One region of the Clostridium sp. genome, then DNA from elsewhere that is predicted to be linked to it. Evidence: predicted binding sites of a transcription regulator. Region 1 holds the regulator's gene; the other holds the start of a gene.

Region 1 (8,367 bases):
TAGTAAATCCTCCATCTACAACTTTTAATATTTGCTCACTATCTCCAAGAAGCAAAAGCCCCCCAGTCTTTGCCCTAAGTATATTTTCAAGCCCATCTCTAAGTTGTGTACCTGGTGCAAGAAGTTTAAGCATACTTTTTAATTCTCTATTTTTTTCTATTCTCAAAATTATCACCTTAAATCAAAAGACTTTATTTAATGCCTCTTTAAGGGAAGACACACCCATAATATTTATTTCGCTACTATTTATTTTCTCTTTATTTCTATTTGGAACTAATATGTTTTTAAACCCCATTTTCATAGCTTCATTAATAATTCTATCACAAAATGATACCGGTCGTACCTCACCTGTAAGTCCAACTTCTCCGACAACAAGAAGATTTTTCAATCTCGATTCTGCAGACTTTGCACTTGAAATAAGCGAAAGCGCAAGTCCTAAATCCCCATAGGTACCTTCTATTTCAAGTCCTCCAACTACATTGACATAAACATCACAATTATAAAAAGGAATTTTTAATTTTTTCTCAAGTACAGCTAAAATAAGATTTAGCCGTGAATTATCAATACCAACAGCAGTTCTTCTTGGCATTACAGCTTTGGTTTGACTAACCAATGCCTGTATTTCTATAAGTATTGGTCTCGTTCCTTCCATAATACCAATAACCATGGAACCTTCCTGCTGAAAATTCTTCTCTTCCAAAAACACCTGGGATGGATTAGATATTTCTAAAAGTCCACTTTCTTTCATTTCAAATACACCAATTTCACTTGTGGTACCAAACCTATTTTTTATAGTCCTAATAATTCTAAATTCTTCAGTTCTTTCTCCCTCAAAGAAAAGAACCGTATCCACCATATGTTCTAATACCCTAGGTCCCGCCAATTCTCCCTGTTTCGTAATATGCGCTACTATGAAAAAAGATATATCATTCACCTTTCCCATCCGCATAATATCATTAGAACTTTCTCTAACCTGGGAAACGCTCCCAGGCGCTGATCCTACAGTATCTTTAAACAATGTCTGTATTGAGTCTATTATAACAAATATGGGTCTAATATTTTCTATATGTTCCTCTATTTTCCCCAGATTTGTTTCTGAAAGCACATAGATATTGTCTGACAAAGTATTCAATCTATCCCCCCTCATTTTTATCTGCTCTTCTGACTCCTCTCCAGATATATAAAGCACTTTTCCATATTTTTTTGCAATATTATTTGCCGTTTGAAGAAGCAATGTAGATTTGCCTATACCTGGAGCACCCGATATAAGAGTTAGAGAACCTTTAACAATTCCTCCTCCCAATACCCTATTTAACTCATTTATTCCAGTATCAAACCTTGCATATTCTCCGGACTTTATATTATTAATATTTTGAGGCTGGCCATTACCTCCAATGCCATGGCAATCACTAAGATTACTTTTTTTATCAATGGTTTTGACTTCCTCTACCATGCTATTCCACTTATTACAATTAGGACATTTACCTAGCCATTTTAATGATTCATATCCACAATTCTGGCAGATAAAAACAGTTTTTATCTTTGTCACTTTATAATCTCCTCCATATAACAATAATTATACATTATAAAATCTAACTTTTGCAGTAGTTTATCCAACTTTTTAAATTATCAAGAATACCCCATACTCTAAAGCATGGGGTATTCCAAAATCTATTCTACTTTACTAAATTCCAGTTTATCATCATTTACACTTACCTTTACTTTGTCTCCCTTCTTTACGTTTCCCTTTAGCATTTCTTCTGAAAGTTTGTCTTCTACAGTTTTAGTAATAGCTCTTCTAAGCGGCCTTGCTCCATAATTTATATCAAATCCTTGCTTAGTCAAATATTCTTGTGCATTTTCTGTAAAATCAATTTCTATATCCTGCTCTTTCAATCGTGAAGAAACTTCATTTAACATAAGCTTTACTATCTTCTTCAAATCATCTTTTTCAAGTTTTCTAAATACTATAATATCATCAATTCTATTTAAAAATTCAGGTCTGAAAGAATTCTTAAGTTCATCCATTATGTTATCCTTCATTCTTTCGTAATCATCTTCTCTATTACTTTCCTCACTTCCCGATGTAAATCCCATAAATTTTTGTTTCTTTATAGTAGATGCACCAACATTTGATGTCATTATTACTATAGTATTTTTAAAATTTACAGTCTTACCTTTTCCATCTGTCAGTCTCCCATCTTCAAGTATCTGAAGTAATATATTGAATATCTCGGGGTTTGCTTTCTCTATTTCATCAAACAATACTACGGAATAAGGGTTCCTTCTTACTTTTTCGGTGAGCTGACCACCTTCATCATGTCCAACATATCCAGGAGGCGATCCAATAAGTCTTGATACTGTATGCTTTTCCATATACTCCGACATATCAATCCTTATCATATTATTCTCATCACCAAACATAGCTTCTGCCAATGCCTTGGACAGCTCTGTCTTTCCTACTCCTGTAGGTCCGAGAAAAATAAATGAACCTATAGGTCTATTTGGATCTTTCAATCCAACTCTTGCTCTTCTTACTGCCCTGGATATAGATTTTACTGCATCGTCTTGGCCTATAACCCTTTGATGAAGTATATCTTCAAGTTTAAGAAGCCTTTCGGATTCCTTTTCTGTTAATTTTTGAACTGGTATATTAGTCCATTGTGATACTACAGATGCAATATGCTCCTCTGTAACTTTTAGGGTAGATACCTGCTTTTCGGTTTTCCAATCAGTTTTCATACCTTCGAGCTTATCTTTTAAAGCTTTTTCCTTATCTCTAAGCTTAGCGGCCTTTTCAAAATCCTGTACCCTTATTGAATCTTCTTTTTCTTTCGTTATCTTTTCAAGATCTGTTTCTATTTTTTTTACATCAGGCGGTGCTATTAAATTTTGTATCCTAATTTTAGCACATGCTTCATCAATGAGATCTATTGCCTTGTCAGGAAGATATCTGTCAGTTATATATCTATCTGACATATTCACTGCAGCCTCAATTGATTCATCTGTTATCTTTACCCTGTGATGGGCTTCATATTTGTCCCTGAGACCTTTTAATATAAGCACTGCTTCCTCTTTTGTAGGTTCACCTACCATTATAGGTTGAAATCTTCTCTCAAGCGCTGAATCTTTTTCTATATACTTCCTATATTCATCTATAGTAGTTGCTCCAATACATTGTATTTCACCTCTAGCTAGAGCTGGTTTAAGTATATTAGAAGCATCAATAGCTCCCTCTGCTGCACCAGCACCGATTATTGTATGGATTTCATCTATGAATAATATCACATTACCGGATTTTCTTATCTCTTCCATTACTTTTTTGAGTCTTTCCTCAAACTCACCTCTATACTTGGAACCGGCAATCATTGAAGAAAGATCAAGAGTTACAACTCGCTTTCCCCTTAAGAGTTCAGGTATATTTGACGAAACTATTTTTTGAGCCAATCCCTCAGCTATGGCAGTCTTACCTACACCAGGATCTCCTATCAAACAAGGATTGTTTTTTGTCCTTCTGCTCAATATCTCAAGCACTCTCTGAGTTTCCTTTTCCCTTCCTATTACAGGGTCAAGTTTTCCTTCCCTTGCCATATCTGTCAAGTCACGTCCAAATTGGTCCAAAGTTGGAGTTGGCTCTCCAGCACCCTTTTTACCACTGTTGGAATTTGCTGACTGCTCTCCAGATAGTGAATTTGTCAGCTCTTTTCTCAACTTATTAAAATCTGCGCCAAGATTATTTAGAATAGTAAATGCAACTCCCTCAGCTTCTCTTATAAGTGCAAGAAGTATATGCTCCGGGCTTATATAGTTGTGATTAAGATTCCTTGCCTCAAATAAACTCAATTCTAAGAGTCTTTTTGTTCTTGGTGTAAGAGGTATTTCATTATTGTATAGTTCTATTTCCCCTTTTCCTTCATACTCTTCTATAAGAGCCTTTACATTTTGAGCTGTGATATTCATACTATTCAAAAGGCTCTTGGATATACCCTCCTCCCTTAGTATTCCCAACAGAATATGCTCTGTTCCTACATAACCATGCTTTAGAGACTGGGCTTCTTCCTGGGCATATATAATTACCTTTTGAGCTCTTTCCGTAAATCTTCCAAACATCATAGTATATTTCACCTTCCTTTTTATTTGGCTGTAGTTTCTGCCAATTTCTTTCTTACTAGTTTTGCTCTATCAAAATCTCTTTCTCTGCTTGATAAAATTTTATCGTGATTCTGTTGTATAGTGGCTGGTTGTATTTCAACCAAAAGACTATTTAGCGTAACTTTGCTTATATCTTTAACTATTCCCATTTCAACTCCCAACCTTACATAAGATAAAAGTTTTAGGCACTCATTCGAACTTAAAAGTTCAGCATATCTTAAAATTCCAAGAGATCTATATATTCTGTCCTCTAATTCATGTCTTGAGTTCTTTATGAGATTTTCGCGTGCTAACTTCTCTTCATTTATTACCTGTGATACAAGAGCTTTTAAATTAATCATTATTTCTTCTTCACTGCGTCCTAAAGTCACTTGATTTGAAATCTGATATATATTGCCCAATGCTTTAGATCCTTCACCATATAGACCTCTAACAGTCATGCCAACCTGACTTAGTGCATTTAAAAGTCCATTTATTTGATTGTTTAAGGATATTGCAGGAAGATGAAGCATAACAGACATCCTTAATCCTGTACCCAAATTCGTTGGACAGGTAGTCAAGTATCCTAATCTTTCATCAAAAGCATATTCTAGATTTTCTTCCAAAAGATTATCTATATTATCACTTACATTATATACTTCCTCCAAATTTAATCCTGACGTTATACATTGAATTCTAATATGATCCTCCTCATTTAGCATTATACTTACTGTTTCATTTTTGTTCAATATAAATGCAGCCTTATTACTATTTTCTATCAGGTTTTTACTTATAAGATGTTTTTCCAAAAACATTTCCCTTTCATTTTCACTTTTCTCCCACAAATAATTTGTAGTAAATTCCTTCGTGGTACAATCATCTTCATAAAAAACTTTATCTACAAGTTCTATTAATTTCTTACTCTGTTCCTCACTTAATTTATGAGGGAAAGGTACTCTTGCCAAGTTTCTGGCAAGCCTTACTCTGCTGCTTATGACCAGATCCTCATTATCTCCCTTAGGAGCTGTTATCCAGTTGTCCATTCCTATTCCCCCTTATTGCCATGATTATTATCGGCTTGAAGTTCCTTTATTTTATCTCTTATACGTGCAGCCTCCTCATACTCCTCCAAAGCTATAGATTTTTGTAAATCCTGTTTCAATTTTACAAGATTTCTTCTATCTATAATATCCTTTCCTGCCTTTTTAGGTATTTTCCCCGTATGTTCCAAATTTGCCTGCACTCTTTTTATAACAGGCTGCAATATATTTGAAAATTCTTTATAACATTCGCTGCATCCTACAAATCCGCTTTTTTTAAATTCTCTATAAGAAGTACCGCAATTTTTACAGATTATATCAAAATCTTCTGTATCCTCATTTGAATTATTCATATAATCCATAATTCCACTTAAAATATTTTGAAAGCTAAATGGGGCTACAAAATTTATCTTTGGAACAAAGCTCAATTCTCCATTTTCAACAGCACATTTTTCACATAAATTAAGATCCTGTTTTATCCCATTTACTATCTTAGTTATATGAACAGTGGCTTCATTTTTTTTACATATATCACACAACATAATATCTTATCACCCCGTAATTCTTAAATTAAAATTTTCTGTATACATAGGATTCTCATTTTACCTAACTATCATGAAATATCACCATCATTATAGATTTAAGTATAGAAGCTCTAAGTTTGTTTTTATTTTGAACATAATCATTAAAAGTTCTATCATTTATAGCTATTTTTAATATATTAGCTTCCCTCTCACTAATAATATCAGCTTCGAACAGTCCATCTATAACCTGGAGGGCAGTATTATATGTTATACTATCCCCAATTTTTTCAATTATAATATCAAATAAATTCTTATTGCTGCTGCAAACGACTCTTCTTATTATTATACATCCGCCGCCACCTCTCCTGCTTTCTATATAATAACCTTTATCTGTAGTAAATCTAGTGGTTAAAACATAATTTATCTGCGAAGGAGCACAGCTAAAGTGGTTAGCCAATTCGTTTCTTCTAATCTGAAGCTGGGATTCATCACTGCTTTCTATCATCTGCTTTATGAAATTTTCTATTATATCAGATAATCTTGCCACCATATCACCCTCTTAATACCAACAACATCACTTTGACTTTCTTTGACCTTACTTAAATAATATTATTACCTGTTATTTTATTCAACTCTTATATTATCCCGAATCTTGTGTTCTAATCATAAAAGCACGATATAATGCAATTTTTCTTTAGTTTTCTTATATATAATAATTATTATCACCGACTAATCATTAATTTTTATAACACCTGTTATATTAAATTTATAGTATCATATTTCAAGCTTTCTTCAAATAAAAAAAATAGCTTCAATAAAAAATTAATTTTTTATTGAAGTCTAAATTGTCTACCCTGCTCCTGTCTAACCTAACAAAAAATAAAAATGGCTCCGTGGAGAGGGCTCGAACCTCCAACCCTTCGGTTAACAGCCGAATGCTCAACCATTGAGCTACCACGGAACAATTTATTTAAACCCGGCAGCAACCTACCCTGCCACAGGGCTTCCCCTGCAGTACTCTCGGCACAATGAAGCTTAACCATCCTGTTCGGAATGGGAAGGGGTGTTACCTTCACGTCATAACCACCAGATATTTGACATAAATCATTATCAGCTTCATATCTCTGCGTCAAAGTTCTCACTGCGGTGCTCATTTACGTAAGTAAATTCCGCTCCTCCTTCAAGCTTTTCCTTGATCTATTCGCTGCTAATAATTTATTTACTGTAAACTCTACAGCAAATATTGAAAACATGTGTATTCCATATGGAATACTGCTCTGTTCCCTGAAAATTGCACAGTAAGATGAATGTTTGGTCAAGCCCTCGACCTATTAGTATCAGTCAGCTGAACATGTTGCCATGCTTACACCCCTGACCTATCAACCTCGTGTTCTCCGAGGGGTCTTACCAGCTTACGCTGTGGGAAATCTAATCTTGAGGTGGGCTTCACGCTTAGATGCTTTCAGCGTTTATCCCTTCCCGACATAGCTACCCAGCCATGCTCCTGGCGGAACAACTGGTACACCAGAGGTCAGTCCATCCCGGTCCTCTCGTACTAAGGACAGCTCCTCTCAAATTTCCTGCGCCCGCGACGGATAGGGACCGAACTGTCTCACGACGTTCTGAACCCAGCTCGCGTGCCGCTTTAATGGGCGAACAGCCCAACCCTTGGGACCTACTTCAGCCCCAGGATGCGACGAGCCGACATCGAGGTGCCAAACCTCCCCGTCGATGTGAACTCTTGGGGGAGATCAGCCTGTTATCCCCGAGGTAGCTTTTATCCGTTGAGCGATGGCCCTCCCACGAGGTACCACCGGATCACTAAGCCCGACTTTCGTCCCTGCTCCACCTGTATGTGTCGCAGTCAGGCTCCCTTCTGCCTTTGCACTCTTCGAAGGATTTCCGACCCTTCTGAGGGAACCTTTGGGCGCCTCCGTTACTTTTTAGGAGGCGACCGCCCCAGTCAAACTGCCTGCCTAACAATGTCCCGTGACCAGTTTCATGGCCGCCGGTTAGAATTCCAGTACTGTCAGGGTGGTATCCCAACGTTGGCTCCGCCAGGGCTGGCGCCCCGGTTTCCATGCCTCCCACCTATCCTGTACAGACAATACCGAAACTCAATGCTAAACTGCAGTAAAGCTCTACGGGGTCTTTCCGTCCAATCGCGGGTAGCAAGCATCTTCACTTGCACTACAATTTCGCCGGATTTGTTGTCGAGACAGTGCTCAAATCATTACGCCATTCGTGCGGGTCGGAACTTACCCGACAAGGAATTTCGCTACCTTAGGACCGTTATAGTTACGGCCGCCGTTTACTGGGGCTTAAGTTCATACCTTCGCTTGCGCTTAGTATTCCCCTTAACCTTCCAGCACCGGGCAGGCGTCAGCCCCTATACTTCAGCTTTCGCTTTAGCAGAGACCTGTGTTTTTGATAAACAGTTGCTTGAGCCTATTCTCTGCGGCCCCTTTCGGGGCACTCCTTATCCCTAAGTTACGGAGTTAATTTGCCTAGTTCCTTAACAACAATTCTTCCGATGGTCTTAGGATTCTCTCCTCACCTACCTGTGTCGGTTTGCGGTACGAGCACAAACTTGCTCCATAGAGACTTTTCTTGGCAGTGTGAAATCGGATACTTCTCCTTAATTGGATCCCTGTAACACCTCAGCATTGACC
Region 2 (8,367 bases), 680 kb from region 1:
ACTCAAATGGGGTGCCTCGGGACATTTTATATAAGATAGGCAGCTGCATGGATAGAATTACCGGATTGAAAAATAAAGACAGGACAATTAATATTGGAGGTGCTGGAATAACATATCTGCTTGCAGCCATGAATGTGATTTTTTATATTGTGACAGCTGTGTTGTCCGGAGATTTTTTTACAAGCAATACAAATGTTCTTGTGCTCCTTGGAGCAAAGGTCAATTCCCTTATTTCATCAGGACAATATTATAGATTGCTGTCCTGTATGTTTTTACATGCAGGAATTGTACATCTTGCATTCAACATGTATGCGCTTCTGGTTGTTGGACCACTGGTGGAGAAGGTATACGGGAAACTGAGGTATACATTTATATACTTTTTTTCGGGAATAGCTTCATCCCTTCTAAGTTATTTTTTTTCACCGAATATCTCCATAGGTGCATCTGGTGCAATATTCGGACTGCTTGGAGCTACATTGATTTTTGCACTGAAAATGAAGGGAAGAATAAATAAAGAATATATATACAGTATATTGTCGGTAATAACAGTCAACCTCATATTTGGATTTTCTTCCTCCAATATAGATAATTTCGGGCATGTGGGAGGACTGCTGGGTGGTGTAATATCTTCCGGAATTTTAATTGGAAAAGCATCCGGTGACGGCTTTTAACAGATCAACCGGATGCTTTCTATTTATATTCAGGTTATAGCAGGTCTTTTTCAAAAAGAGTTTCTTTTTCAAGGAGTAATTTTGATTTTTCTTCAAGAAAGTCTCTGTTTTCATTCAGGAGTTTTTTGGTTTTATTATAGATGCTGTCGACCAGATTCCTGCATTCCAAAATTATGCTGTCCTGGTTTATATTAAGGTCTGACAGCTGCTCCATGTTTAAAAGTCCGAGAGCCTGCCCCATTCCATATTTTGTTATCATACTATAGGCTATGTTTGTACACCTCTGAAGATCATTGTGTGCCCCGGTAGTAATGTAGTCGGAGCCGAATACAATGTCCTCGGCTGCACGTCCGCCCAATAACACCATCATCTTGTTTGTGAGATATGCTTTATTCTGATATAGTCTGTCCTCGGGGATACTCAGCGTATATCCTCCCGCACCTTTTGTACTTGGTATTATTGTAATTTTTGATACTTTTTCATTGGGAAGTACCTTTGAGGATACAAGAGCGTGTCCAATTTCATGATAGGAAGTAATTTTCCTGTCAATGTCTTTTATATAATCCCTGTTTTTCTTCTCATATCCGGCCAGGACTATGGAAAATGCCCTGTCAACATGTTTGTCTTGAATAGTGGGACTGTTTTCTTTGCAGGCAATAATTGCAGCTTCGTTTATGAGGTTCTCTATTTTTGCGCCTGAAAAATAGGCTGTTTTTTGGGACCATTCTTTTATATCTATATTTCCTGCAGGTTTGTTTTCAAGATGAAGCCTGATTATTTTTTCCCTTGCAGATATGTCTGGAAGTGTTACTTCAATATGCCTGTCGAATCTTCCGGGTCTCAGAAGTGCCGGGTCCAGTGTATCAAGCCTGTTTGTGGCAGCCATGACAACAATTCCGGAATTTTCATTGAAACCTGACATCTCCGTGAGCAGTGCATTTAAAGTCTGATCTCTTTCATCTGATCCTGAAGCTGCAGAGCCGTCCCTCCTTTTACCTATGGCATCTATTTCATCTATGAATATGATTGATTTACCGGTTTTGTTGTTCCTTGCCTTTTTGAAAAGCTGTCTTATACGGCTGGCACCTACCCCTACGTATATCTGCACAAAATCAGAGCCTGATACTGCATAGAAGGGTACTCCGGCTTCACCCGCCGTTGCCTTGGCGAGAAGAGTTTTTCCAGTTCCAGGTTCACCGTAGAGTATTATTCCCTTTGGAATACGGGCGCCGTATGATCTGTATTTTTCAGGGTCGATCAAAAAATCAACTACATCCTGGACACTTTCTTTGGCTTCTTCATTTCCAGCCATGTTTTTAAAGGTAAAATCCGGATTTTCCACAGCAGCTGCATCCAGAGAATCAACGGACAGGGAACCCCTTGCCTTTATCCTGGATGACTTCATACCCACTGCAATGAGCCATATTACGGATAGAACCAGAGTCATGGATGAGTATCTCTGCAGGTTGTTCAACGGATAACTTTTGAATACGGCTATATTTTTGCTCAGGAGTTCCTCTTTGAAGTTTGTGTTTTCAGGGTTGTCGGTTTCATATACATTTCCGTCTTTTAATACAAATTTTATCTGCTGTGAATTTATGATGTAAACCTTGCGTATATTGCCCTTTTCGAGATTGTTTTTGAAGGAACTATATGGTTTTGACGTAATGGGATCACCGATATATTTTGAAAGAATCAACACTGATAGTGATATGAGAATTATCAAAATCGGCAGTATCAACATTTTATTCTTGATTTTCTTCATTAAATCACCTACCCCTTTCCATGCAATTATAATATAATATTGATTACTATTAGTCTAATCAAAATCATAAAATTTGCTAATGTAATTGATAGCAATTGAGGATACAATTCACAGGCCCGAAAATTTATTGTATACTTTATTTATTATTGATGGGAGGAGAATATAAAATGAAAGTGTCTGCTGCTGATATTAAATTGACAGAGGGGGATATACTGGAGCTGATAGAAGATTATGTTCACATAGAGGGGCTGCATATAGGGGAAATATCAATAGATGATATAATAACTATCAGTGGACAATACGGGAAGAAATTTACGGTACCCTTTAAACTTAAAATTGGAATAGGGAATGTCAGAGACAATAATTTAAACCTTAAAATATACAAATTGAAGATATGTAAAATGGGAGTTCCGGGTGCAGTGAAGGATAAGCTTGCAAAAAAACTGCTTGGAAATTTTCTGAATTATGGTATAAAGATAGACAGGGATACTGTAATCATAGATCTGGATACTGCAAGAAAGCTTATACCGCGTTTCAATCTGGATTTGAAGGGAATAACGGTTTCACCCGGGGTAATGGAAGTATGTGTAGAAAATATAGTGTATGAAAAAGACAAAAAATTTCCATATATAGGGAAAAACGATTATAAATATTCGGACTCTCTGTATAGGAAATATGATAATTTAAGAAAAAAAATTATTGACAAAATACCTGACAAATATTCTAAAGTGTCAGATTATATTCTTATGATGCCGGATGTTATACTTTTGTTCTGGGGACTTTTTAAAGACAGGAGAGTAAAGGCAAAGGTCAAAATCATACTGGCAAATGCACTGATATACATAATAAGTCCTGTGGATCTGATACCTGGCTTCATACCTGTTCTGGGACAGATGGATGATGTTGCCGTGGCATTTTTTGCACTTAACATGATAATTGACGAAGTACCTGAAAATATACTGCTTGAAAATTGGCGGGGGAAAGATAATGTAGTGTTGATTGCACGTGAAGCCATAAAGTATATGTCCAACATAGTCGGAGTAAAAAATTTTACGGATATATCGGAAGCTTTAAAAAAATTTATTAAGAAAAGAATTGACTTACAGCAATAAATAAAAAAATACAAATCTGCACATTATAATGTAGAGGTGATTTATTATGATGCACAGTAAATTTGTAACAGGCATTTTGATTGGTGCTGCAGTTGGAATGATGATGGAAGTCGATAGATCAGCCAAAAGAAAGATGAAAAAAACTTCCAGACGCATTAAAAATGCTGCAGGTGATTTTATGGGATGGATTAGATAAGTGCAGCTGGATCTGGCAGATTTTCCGCGCTTATATACGGGAATGTCTGTCAGATACATTTATATAGTGGTAAATTTATGATATAATATCGTAAATAATCCATATTGGAGGAAGGGTGGAAATCCATGGAGATACTTTCTCTTGGAGAAAAGATCAGGAGAAGAAGAAAAGAACTGAATATGACATTGAAAAACCTTGCAGGTGACAGAATAACGCCAGGTCAGATAAGTCTTGTTGAATCCGGAAAATCAAAGCCAAGTATGGATCTTCTGGAGTATCTGGCAAAGGAACTTAACACTTCTATTGAATATCTTATGGAATCGGAAGAGATTCAGGCGGAAAAGAACTGTACATATTTTGAAAATGTAGCTGAGTCCTGTATAATAAACAACGATATGATTCGGGGCGAAAAATATATTGAAAATGCACTTTATTATGCCCAAAAGTATAATCTGGAATATAAGATTGCAAGAAGCATGCATTTGAAAGGTAAAATTTTTTTAATGAAACATGAATATGATAATGCACAACAATTTTTCCTGTCTGCAAATGTTATTTTTATAAAAAACAACAATTATGAAGAGATAATAAAGACTTTTGTATATCTTGGGAAAACAACTATGAAACTCAATTCCTATCATTCTTCCTTAAATTATTTTGGACATGCTGAAAAAATATATAATGATAATAATTTCTGCGATGAGTATCTGCTTGGAAAGATTTATTATTACACGGCCTGTGTATATTTCAAATTGGATAATATAGAAAAGGCAATAAATTATTCATATCTTGCCAAAGAAAAATTCGGGAAAATGGAGAACAGCAGTGAATATGCCAATACCATACTTCTTATTGCAGACGAATATAATAAAAAGAACGATCTGGACAATTCTATAAAATATTCGAGAAAAGCACTTGAAATATACAGTGAGATAAAAGATGTTGAGAATATTGCCAGGATTGAAAATAATCTGGGAAAATTGTTCTGTGAATTTGACAATATAGAAGAGTCATTTGTCCATTTGAATAAATCAAGAGAATTAAGGCTTAAAATAAAGGATCCGAATATAGTGGAAACTCTTAAAAATATTTGTATAAATTATATAAAATTGAAGGACGTAAAAAGTGCAAGAAATGTACTTGAAGAAATTCTCTCTCATGTTGAAGATGGAAACAATAATGCACTGATAGAATACTATATACTCAAATACAGAGTGGGAATGCTTGAAAAAAATAAAAAAGAAGCTGAAAATACACTTATAATGGCACTTAATTTTGTTAAAAATTTAGGACTTTCAGAAGAGGCAGGGAAGATATCAATTTTACTGGGAAAGTTTTACATGGATATGGGCAACGATGCAGAAGCTGCCAGATATCTGAGCCAGGGAGTAGATAATTTTAAAGAACTGAATATAATTTAGAAACATTCGGAATGAACTAGGGGTGTACTTATGGAGATACTTTCCGTTGGAGATAAGATCAAAAGGGCACGGATACATAAGAGAATGACTTTAAAAGATGTATGCGGCAACAAGATATCTGTCTCCAAGATGAGCTGTATTGAGAATAACAAAATAAAACCGGAATACTGGATTCTGGAATATTTATCAGATAAGCTGGATGTGGATATTGACTATTTGAAACAAAATATAAGAAATCAGATAGCGGATAATATAGGAATACTAAGTAAAGGTGGCATTCCTGATTTTGTACAGAAAGTGGAATACAATCTTGAATTTGCAGAAAATTATCGATATTATGATCTATGCTTTGAGATAATGCATCTGCAGTTTGGCTATTATATAGACAAGAGTCAGCTGAGTATGGCAAGAAGTAATATTCCTGAATACTATAAGTACCTTGAAAAGAGCTGTTCTCTGGAAAATATTGTACTTTACTATATGGACATAGGATTGCTTCTGCTTAGAAGCAAAGAGTACATACAGGCGGTGAGTTATTACGATAATGCGATAAGCATTTCCAGGAAAATTGACAATGTAAATATTGATGCAATGTACTATAAAGAATACTGTCTGATTAAAATGAAAAAATACTCTGAAGCCTGCATATTTATGAATCATATAATGATACATATAAATTATTTGACCGATTCTGTCAAAAAAGCGGTAGTATATGGTATGAAGTCAGTGTTGTGCCTGATATATAGGAAAGAAGATTTTTTAAAGTATGAAGAAAAGGCATACGGGCTTTTAGGACAGAACCTGGAGTATATATCAATGTTAATGCTGGGGTATGCTTCCACGATGTTTACAGTTAATATGAAAAACAGCGCGCTGGAGTATGTGGACAAGGTTTTAGACGTAAATTCACTTCAAAATCATATTGACCGGGAAAAGGTTTACATAATACTGGACATAATAAATAAATTAATTGAAAACAATTTTATGGGTCGATCTCTGAGTATATGTAATATTGCGCTGGATAAATCAATAATTTTGAATGATGCCGAGCTGATGGAGAGATGCTATTATTACAAGGCCGTTATACTTGAAAAGCAGGGAAATACTAAAGATGCTGAAATTTACATGGATATTTCCCTGGGACTTTTACTGAAATTTTCCGACACAGGCAGCATATGTAAGAGACATATTGAAATGGGGAGTATGTACTACAGGAATGGAAAGCTTTCCGAGTCAATCAAATGTTTCAATTATGCCATATACTTGAAGGATAGATCTTTGAGAATTTACATGAAATAGCAGGATATGCTGATATATATCCCTGTAATACCGAATTTGCGACTTGAATTGAAAAATTCAGCCAGATACAAAGGTTGAATAAATGGAAATATAATAATATTATCTAGTTAAGGTCAAAGAAGGTCAAAAAGGAGGCCGTGAAGATGAATATAGATAAACTTACTGTAAAAGTTCAGCAGTGCTTGAATGAAGCACAGCTTACAGCTGTGAGACATAATCACCAGCAGGTTGACACCATACATCTGTTTTCTGCAGTAATTTCCGAGGAAGACGGATTAATTCCCAATATATTTCAAAAAATGGGAGTAAATATTGAATCAATGAGAAGAGAGACGGAGTCCATTTTGAACAAGATGCCGAAAGTAATGGGAGAGGCGGCACAGAAATCTTCTGTTTATGTTACTAGAAGATTTGAACAGGTGCTTGTTGAGGCTGAGAAAACAGCCAGGAAGTTCAAGGATTCCTATATAAGTGTAGAACATGTCATGCTTGGGATTATGGAAGTACACTCAAGCGATGTAGATGGTATGTTGAGAAAATTCAATGTAAATAAAAACAGCTTTCTGGAGGTGCTGTACAAGGTAAGGGGAAATCAGACAGTGGATACACAGGACCCGGAAGGTACTTATGAAGCACTTGTAAAGTACGGCAGAAATTTAGTTGAGGAAGCCAAGAAGCATAAATTGGACCCTGTAATAGGAAGAGACGAAGAAATCAGAAGGGTAGTCAGGATACTTTCAAGGAGAACAAAAAACAACCCTGTTCTCATAGGTGATCCAGGTGTGGGGAAAACAGCTATAATCGAAGGATTGGCGGAGAGAATAGTCAGGGGAGATGTACCTGAGGGATTAAAGGACAAAATAATATTTTCACTCGACCTTGGTGCACTTATTGCAGGTGCCAAGTTCAGGGGTGAATTTGAAGAGAGACTCAAGGCTGTACTCAAGGAAGTGGAAAAAAGCCAGGGCAGAATTGTGCTCTTCATAGATGAAATACACAATATAGTGGGAGCAGGCAAGACAGAAGGTTCCATGGATGCAGGAAACCTCATAAAGCCAATGCTTGCGAGAGGAGAACTTCACTGCATAGGTGCCACCACTTTTGATGAATACAGAAAGTATATAGAAAAGGATAAGGCGCTTGAGAGAAGATTCCAGCCTGTAATTATAGATGAACCTTCCGTGGAGGATTCAATTTCAATCCTCAGGGGATTGAAGGAAAAATTCGAGATATATCATGGAATAAGGATACATGATTCTGCCATAGTTGCAGCTGCCAGGCTTTCAGACAGATATATAACGGACAGATATCTTCCGGATAAGGCTATAGATCTCATCGATGAGGCCTGTGCCATGATAAGGACTGAAATTGACAGCATGCCTACTGAGATGGACACTATAAAGAGAAAGATATTCCAGCTTAAAATTGAGAAGGAGGCACTTTCAAAGGAGCATGACAAATCCTCACAGGACAGACTCAAATACCTTGAAAATGAATTGAGCAATCTGCAGGACAAGGATAAGCAGCTTACTGCAAAATATGAGAAGGAAAAGAGTGCAATAACCGGAGTCAGAGATCTGAAGGAGAAGCTTGATGAGGCAAAGGGCCAGATTGAAAAGGCTGAGAGGGAATATGACCTGAACAAGGTTGCAGAGTTGAAATATGGAGTTATTCCGGATCTTCAGAAAAAGATAGAGGAAAAGGAAAAGCTCATAAAGAAGGACAATGGCAGTTCCATGCTGAAAGAGGAAGTAACGGAACAGGAAATATCAGAGATAATTTCAAAATGGACCGGAATACCTGTTTCCAAACTTGTGGAAGGCGAAAGACAGAAGCTTGTTAAACTGGAAGATGAGCTTTCAAAGAGGGTAATAGGACAAAAGGATGCGGTAACTGCAGTTTC

Evidence for each region. Region 1 encodes CtsR, which represses protease genes until heat stress. Its sites were predicted from a motif close to AAGGTCAANNAAGGTCAAAT; they were not measured.
Region 2: clpB (ATP-dependent chaperone ClpB) is a predicted target of CtsR. The motif match lies at 6,574-6,593, and genes of this name have one in related genera.

What each region holds. Positions count from the first base shown of each region.
Region 1 is NZ_JAKVOI010000001.1:3,158,425-3,166,791, reverse strand. Features, by position in the region: gene disA (DNA integrity scanning diadenylate cyclase DisA) at 1-166, opposite strand, end outside; gene radA (DNA repair protein RadA) at 182-1,549, opposite strand; gene LKE46_RS15685 (ATP-dependent Clp protease ATP-binding subunit) at 1,672-4,113, opposite strand; gene LKE46_RS15680 (protein arginine kinase) at 4,134-5,174, opposite strand; gene LKE46_RS15675 (UvrB/UvrC motif-containing protein) at 5,177-5,713, opposite strand; gene LKE46_RS15670 (CtsR family transcriptional regulator) at 5,778-6,245, opposite strand; tRNA gene LKE46_RS15665 (tRNA-Asn) at 6,582-6,656, opposite strand; rRNA gene rrf (5S ribosomal RNA) at 6,670-6,786, opposite strand; gene LKE46_RS15655 (hypothetical protein) at 6,850-7,014, opposite strand; rRNA gene LKE46_RS15650 (23S ribosomal RNA) at 7,007-8,367, opposite strand, start outside.
Region 2 is NZ_JAKVOI010000001.1:2,480,720-2,489,086, reverse strand. Features, by position in the region: gene LKE46_RS12170 (rhomboid family intramembrane serine protease) at 1-671, shown strand, start outside; gene LKE46_RS12165 (ATP-dependent metallopeptidase FtsH/Yme1/Tma family protein) at 706-2,436, opposite strand; gene LKE46_RS12160 (YkvA family protein) at 2,604-3,548, shown strand; gene LKE46_RS12155 (YtxH domain-containing protein) at 3,595-3,744, shown strand; gene LKE46_RS12150 (helix-turn-helix domain-containing protein) at 3,870-5,165, shown strand; gene LKE46_RS12145 (helix-turn-helix domain-containing protein) at 5,196-6,464, shown strand; gene clpB (ATP-dependent chaperone ClpB) at 6,608-8,367, shown strand, end outside.